DNA from 3 places in the Kribbella sp. NPDC051620 genome. Region 1 is predicted to be linked to each of the others. Evidence: predicted binding sites of a transcription regulator. Region 1 holds the regulator's gene; each other region holds the start of a gene.
What was found. The regulator HrcA, encoded in region 1, represses chaperone genes, less so after heat shock. The targets are predictions, from matches to a motif close to TTGGCACTCGNNNNNNNCGAGTGCCAA.

Region 1 (2,265 bases):
CGGCGAGGTCGATCCGCAGCGGGATCAGGGCGTCCTGGCCGCGCCGGGTGCGTGGCCGCGGCCCACGGGTCGCCCCGCCGGTCTGGCCGAAGAAGGCGTCCATGATGTCGGTGAAGGTGAACGCCTGGCCGAAGCCGGCGCCCGCACCCGCGCCGGGCCCGCTCGCGAACGGGTCACCGCCGAGATCGTGGACCTGCTTCTTCTGCGGGTCGCTCAGCACCTGGAACGCGCGGCCGATCTCCTGGAACTTGTGGTGCGCGTCCTCGGAGTCGTTCACGTCCGGGTGGTACTGGCGGGCCAGTTTGCGGTAGGCCTTCTTGATCTCGTCCTGGCTCGCGTCGCGGCTGACGCCGAGGACGGCGTAGTAATCGGTGCTCATACTCCAGACCACTTGGTAGGCAGTGTTCGGTGCGTTCGGTGGTTCACGAGTCGGCCAGGATCTGGCTGACGTAGCGCGCGACGGCGCGGACCGCGCCCATCGTGCTCGGATAGTCCATGTGGGTCGGGCCGACGATGCCGAGAGTGGCCAGCGCCTCCGACTTGGAGCCGTAGCCGGTGGCGACGACCGAGGTGGTGGCAAGTCCTTCGTACGGGTTCTCGTGGCCGATCCGGACCGTCAGCGTCTGCGGGTTGGTCGCCTCGCCGAGCAGCTTGAGCAGGATCACGTGCTCCTCGAGCGCCTCCAGCACCGGCTTCACGTTGCGCTCGAAGTCGTCGCCGTAGCGGGTCAGGTTGGCCGCGCCGCCGACCGCGATCCGCTGCTCGCCCTCGACCGTGAAGGCCTCCAGCAGACTCGTGACGATGGCGGCCACCAGCGACCGGTCGGCCGGTGGGAAGGTCTCGGTGACGCTGGCCAGCGAGGTCGCCGCGTCGGTCAGCCGCTGGCCGGTCAGCGCGGAGTTCAGCCGGGAGCGCAGGTCGGCGATCAGTTGCTCGTCGACGTCGTCCTGGGTCTCCACGATCCGCTGCTCGACCCGGCCGGTGCTGGTGATCAGCACCAGCAGCAGCCGCCGCGGCGTCATCGTGACCACCTCGACGTGCCGCACGCTCGACCGGCTCAGCGTCGGGTACTGCACGATCGCGACCTGACGGGTGATCTGGGCGAGCAGCCGGACGGTACGCCGGACCACGTCGTCCAGGTCGACCGCGCCGACCAGGAAGGACGAGATCGCCTTCTTCTCGGCCGGCGACAGCGTCTTGACGGTGCTCAGCTTGTCGACGAACAGCCGGTACCCGGCGTCGGTCGGGATCCGGCCGGCGCTGGTGTGCGGCTGGGTGATGTACCCCTCCTCCTCCAGCGCGGCCATGTCGTTGCGGACCGTGGCCGGGGAGACGCCGAGGTTGTGCCGGTCGACCAGGGTCTTCGAGCCGACCGGCTCGTGGGTGGCCACGTAGTCCTCGACGATGGCTCGGAGAACGTCCAGTTTGCGTTCGTCCAGCACGCGCACCACCCCTCTCACGTCGGCCCCTCGGGTTGGCACTCCCGAGTTTCGAGTGCCAGTCTACCGAGCCCGCACGACACCTACCCACAAGTAGCGGCGTGGGACGGATCTCAGCTGCTTTCCGGCGACGCTCCCAAAGGTACGGCGGCAGGCCGCTGGACCGTACTCGCCACGTCCACCGACTGGTCCTGAGCGGCAGATTCGAGCAGCGACTCCATGACGTCGAGCACGTGGTAGGCCAGCGCGCCATCCGCCCGGTGCGGCTCGTTGTTGCGCAGTGCGCGAGCCATGTCGGCCACTCCGACGCCGCGGCCGGCACCGGCGTACCCACCGGCTACCGGGAGTTGCGTCCAGTCACGGTTGGTGGCAGTCGCGATCTCCACCGTGCCGTCGAAGTTGTTCGGGTCCGGGACGGACAGGCTGCCCTCCGTGCCGTAGATCTCGATCCGCGGCAGCCGTGCGGCCCACACGTCGAAGCTCATCAGCACAGTGGTGAGCGCACCCGACTCGTGCTCCAGTACGCCGGTCACATGCGTCGGTACTCCGACAGGGAACGTCTCCCCGGCCCGCGGCCCGCTGTGCACCTTCCGCTGCTCCTGGGAGCGCCCGGCCCGACCAGTGACCCGCTTCACCGGTCCAAGCAGAGTGACGAGGCTGGTGATGTAGTACGGACCCATGTCGAGCAGCGGGCCGCCACCTGGTTGGTAGTAGAACTCCGGCGCCGGGTGCCACAGCTCATGCCCAGGCGTGACGAACGACGCCGTCGCTGCGGTCGGTACGCCGATGTCGCCACGGTCGAGCGCCACGCGGGCAGTCTGCGTGC
Region 2 (2,265 bases), on a different contig from region 1:
GTGCTCTACGTGCTCGACATCCCGGCGGCGTTCGAGGCGGCCGGGCCGGTGCGCAAGGCGGCGTACGGCCGGGAGGACCCCCAGGTGGCGAGCACGCTGGTCGGGATCAGCCGGCTGGCGCTGCCCGGTCAGGTGATCGAGGTCAAGTTCATCGCGAAGGTCTAGAGCGCCTTGCTGACCAGCACCCACCGCGCCGACGTACGGCTGACCTCTGTGAAGCCTGCCTCCAGGTAGACGGACAGTGGGCCGCGGTAGAGGTCAGCGGAGGGGACCCTGCCCGTGTAGGAGAGGTCCACAGCGCAGGCCTCCAGTACTACGGTGCCCTGGGCGCGGGCGAAGTCGATCGCCCCGTGGAGGAGCTCACCAGCCAGGCCCTGACGGCGGTGACCAACCGGTACGACGAAACAGGTCACCACCCAGGCGTCGGGGTCGCCACCCCGCCAGTTGGGGGAGGTGACGACCCGTGGATACGCCGACCGGGGAGCGACGGCGCACCAGCCCACCGGCGTACCGGCGTCTGTCGCCAGGACGCCTGGTGGCCGGTCCGAGGCGACCTGGGCGCCCAGGGCGTCGCGCTTGGCGGTGGGGGAGGTGCCTGACCACTCCTTGCCGCGGAGGCGGAAGTACTGGCAGAAGCAGCGAGCCGGGTCGCCGCGGTCGCGCATCACCTCGACGACGTCCGGCCAGCGGTCCGGGGTGGCTGGGACGACCTCCAGAGTCATCTCAGCACGGTACTGCGGAGGGGGAGCTGGCTTGCACTCGCTTGGGTCGAGTGCTAATACTTGGTTAGCACTCGATGGGCGAGAGTGATAACTGCTCGCGCCCTGGAGCGTGACCATAGACGGCCTCGATGAGGTGCCGGAGGCGTGGCGGGACGTGACCGCCGCACTGATGGCACCGTCCGTCGCGGGCATCCGGCCGGCTGAACAAAAAACTCGACGCGGGAGGACTCGCGGAGAATGCCCAAGCTTATTGCTTTCAATGAAGAGGCGCGCCGCGGCCTCGAGCGGGGTATGAACACCCTCGCCGACGCCGTGAAGGTGACGCTTGGCCCGAAGGGCCGCAACGTCGTGCTGGAGAAGAAGTGGGGCGCCCCCACGATCACCAACGACGGTGTCTCCATCGCCAAGGAGATCGAGCTCGAGGACCCGTACGAGAAGATCGGGGCCGAGCTCGTCAAGGAAGTTGCCAAGAAGACGGATGACGTCGCAGGCGACGGCACCACCACGGCGACCGTGCTGGCCCAGGCGCTCGTGCGCGAGGGTCTGCGCAACGTCGCCGCGGGCGCCAACCCGATGGGCCTGAAGAAGGGCATCGAGAAGGCGGTCGACGCCATCAGCGAGCAGCTGCTGGCGCAGGCGAAGGACGTCGAGACCCGGGAGCAGATCGCTTCCACGGCCTCGATCTCCGCCGCCGACACCCAGGTCGGCCAGATCATCGCCGAGGCGATGGACAAGGTCGGCAAGGAAGGTGTCATCACCGTCGAGGAGAGCAACACCTTCGGTCTCGAGCTCGAGCTCACCGAGGGCATGCGCTTCGACAAGGGCTACATCTCGCCGTACTTCGTGACCGACACCGAGCGGATGGAAGCGGTCCTCGAAGACCCGTACATCCTCGTGGTGAACAGCAAGATCTCGAGCATCAAGGACCTGGTCCCGGTGCTGGAGAAGGTCATGCAGACCGGCAAGCCGCTGGCGATCATCGCCGAGGACCTCGAGGGTGAGGCGCTCGCGACCCTGGTCGTGAACAAGATCAAGGGCACCTTCAAGACCGTCGCCGTCAAGGCGCCGGGCTTCGGTGACCGCCGCAAGGCCATGCTGGTCGACATCGCCGTGCTGACCGGCGGTGAGGTCATCTCCGAGGAGGTCGGCCTCAAGCTCGACACCGTGGACCTGGAGCTGCTCGGCCAGGCCCGCAAGATCGTCGTCACCAAGGACGAGACGACCATCGTCGAGGGTTCCGGCGACGCCGACCAGATCTCCGGCCGGGTGAACCAGATCCGCGCCGAGATCGAGAAGTCGGACTCCGACTACGACCGCGAGAAGCTGCAGGAGCGGCTGGCCAAGCTGGCCGGTGGCGTTGCGGTGATCAAGGTCGGCGCGGCCACCGAGGTCGAGCTGAAGGAGCGCAAGCACCGCATCGAGGACGCCGTTCGCAACGCGAAGGCCGCCGTCGAAGAGGGCATCGTCGCCGGTGGCGGCGTGGCGCTGCTGCAGGCTTCGGTCGTTGCGTTCGAGAAGCTGGAGCTCGAGGGTGACGAGGCCA
Region 3 (2,265 bases), on a different contig from region 1:
TTGCCGGCACCCTCGACAACGGTGGTGTTGTCCTTGGTGACGACGATCCGGCGGGCGGTGCCGAGCACCTCGAGACCGACCTGGTCGAGCTTGAGGCCGACCTCGGGCGCGATCACCTGGGCGCCGGTGAGGGCAGCCAGGTCCTCGAGCATCGCCTTGCGGCGGTCACCGAAGCCCGGCGCCTTGACGGCGACGGAGGTGAAGTTGCCGCGGATCTTGTTCACGACCAGCGTCGACAGCGCCTCGCCCTCGACGTCCTCGGCGATGATCAGCAGCGTCTTGCCGGACTGCACGACCTTCTCCAGCAGCGGCAGCAGGTCCGACACCGCGGAGATCTTGCCCTGGTTGATCAGGATGTACGGGTCGTCCAGCACCGCTTCGCCACCCTCGGCGTCGGTGATGAAGTAGGGCGAGATGTAGCCCTTGTCGAACTGCATGCCCTCGGTGAAGTCCAGCTCGGTGCCGAAGGTGTTCGACTCCTCGACGGTGATGACGCCGTCCTTGCCGACCTTGTCGAACGCCTCGGCGATCAGCGAACCGATCTCGGCGTCGCGGGCGGAGATGGTGGCGACGTGGGCCATGTCGCCCTTGTCGTCGACCGGGCGGGCGGTCTCGACCAGCTTCTTCGAGACGGCCTCGACGGCGGCCTCGATGCCCTTCTTCAGGCCCATCGGGTTGACGCCGGCCGCGACGGCCCGCAGGCCCTCGTGCACCAGCGCCTGCGCCAGTACGGTCGCGGTGGTGGTTCCGTCACCGGCGACATCGTTGGTCTTGGTGGCAACCTCTTTGGCCAGCTGCGCACCGAGGTTCTCGAACGGGTCGTCCAGCTCGACCTCACGCGCGACGGTGACACCGTCGTTGGTGATGGTCGGGGCGCCCCACTTCTTGTCCAGCACGACGTAGCGGCCCTTGGGCCCCAGCGTCACCTTCACCGTGTTCGCGAGCTTGTCGACGCCGCGCTCCAGCGCGCGCCGCGCGTTCTCGTCGAACTCGAGGATCTTCGGCATAAAAACAAGTCCCTCTCTGAGTTTCAACAATGGTGCTCGCGGTCCCGAACCGACTCCGCCCCGGCACCGGCGGGCGGTACCGGAGCGGTGTCAGTCAGGAACGGCGAACGATGGGCGCGTCTCCACACACACGGCGGGAAGCGCGCCCCGACGTCACTTGGTGACGACTGCGAGGATGTCGCGGGCGCCCAGGATCAGGTAGTCCTGGCCGTCGTACTTGACCTCGGTGCCGCCGTACTTGGAGTAGATGACCTTGTCGCCGACGCTGACGTCCAGCGGGACGCGGTTGCCGTTGTCGTCGATGCGGCCGGGGCCGACGGCGAGGATCTCGCCCTCCTGCGGCTTCTCCTTGGCGGTGTCCGGGATCACCAGGCCGGACTTCGTGGTCTGCTCGGCTTCGAGCGGCGCAACGAGGATACGGTCCTCGAGCGGCTTGATCGTGACCGACACTTGCTGACCTCCACGGTCGAGTTCTTGTGTGTTCAAGGGGTGCTGCGAGCGACCGTTCCGCCTCTGCCGTCGCGGGGATCAGAGGCCGGGCCGCTGGCACCCTCGAGTGGAGAGTGCCAACACCGAATCTAGGCCGCGATTAGCACTCGGTCAACTCGAGTGCCAGAATCTCGCCGCCGGCGAACGCCGGTACCGCTCGTGTCCGGCCGGACGCTTTCTGCCATCAAGGGCTGGGCGAACCCCACCCGGTCGTGGGACCGTCGTCTCTGTAGGGTTCCCGGCCGCCCCGGGATCGACCGCCCCGAGGAGAGAACCATGGCGCTCCGCCTGCCGGCACTGCCCAAGCTGACTCCGCGCAAGACAGTGGTGATCGCCCTGCTGGTGATCAGCCCGTTCGCGGTCGCAGGCCTCGCGGCCAACGGCGCACATCACTCCTCCTCCGCCCGCCCCGGCGACGCGGCCCCCGGCGGCGCCGCGCCCGCAGTACAGCTCAAGGCGAAGGACGCCGCGGCCGGCAGCGCACAGACGGACGCGCAGGCAGCAGCGGCTGCCGCTGCGACTCCGCAGTGCCTGTACGCCCGGGTCGTACCGATCGGCAAGACCGGCTGGGGCATCCCGATGCCGTCGCTGTGGAACAGCCCGAGCACCACCTGCAACCTGATGTACGGCGACGACCCGTTCCGGGGCTCGAACCACAGAGGCGACCCGGACACCGCCATCCGGGTCCTCCAGCGCAACCTGAACTACTGCTACGGCTACAAGCTCACAGTGGACGGCATCTACGGCAGCAACACCCGTGGAGTGATCA

Region 2: a site for HrcA is predicted at 753-779, ahead of groL (chaperonin GroEL). Genes of this name have one in related genera too.
Region 3: a site for HrcA is predicted at 1,597-1,623, ahead of groES (co-chaperone GroES). Genes of this name have one in related genera too.

What each region holds. Positions count from the first base shown of each region.
Region 1 is NZ_JBITDB010000003.1:81,359-83,623, forward strand. Features, by position in the region: gene dnaJ (molecular chaperone DnaJ) at 1-379, opposite strand, end outside; gene hrcA (heat-inducible transcriptional repressor HrcA) at 423-1,442, opposite strand; gene ACIA12_RS13455 (Gfo/Idh/MocA family protein) at 1,553-2,265, opposite strand, start outside.
Region 2 is NZ_JBITDB010000005.1:821,606-823,870, forward strand. Features, by position in the region: gene ACIA12_RS28640 (Rid family hydrolase) at 1-165, shown strand, start outside; gene ACIA12_RS28645 (GNAT family N-acetyltransferase) at 162-722, opposite strand; gene groL (chaperonin GroEL) at 960-2,265, shown strand, end outside.
Region 3 is NZ_JBITDB010000005.1:767,864-770,128, reverse strand. Features, by position in the region: gene groL (chaperonin GroEL) at 1-1,007, opposite strand, end outside; gene groES (co-chaperone GroES) at 1,161-1,457, opposite strand; gene ACIA12_RS28385 (peptidoglycan-binding protein) at 1,773-2,265, shown strand, end outside.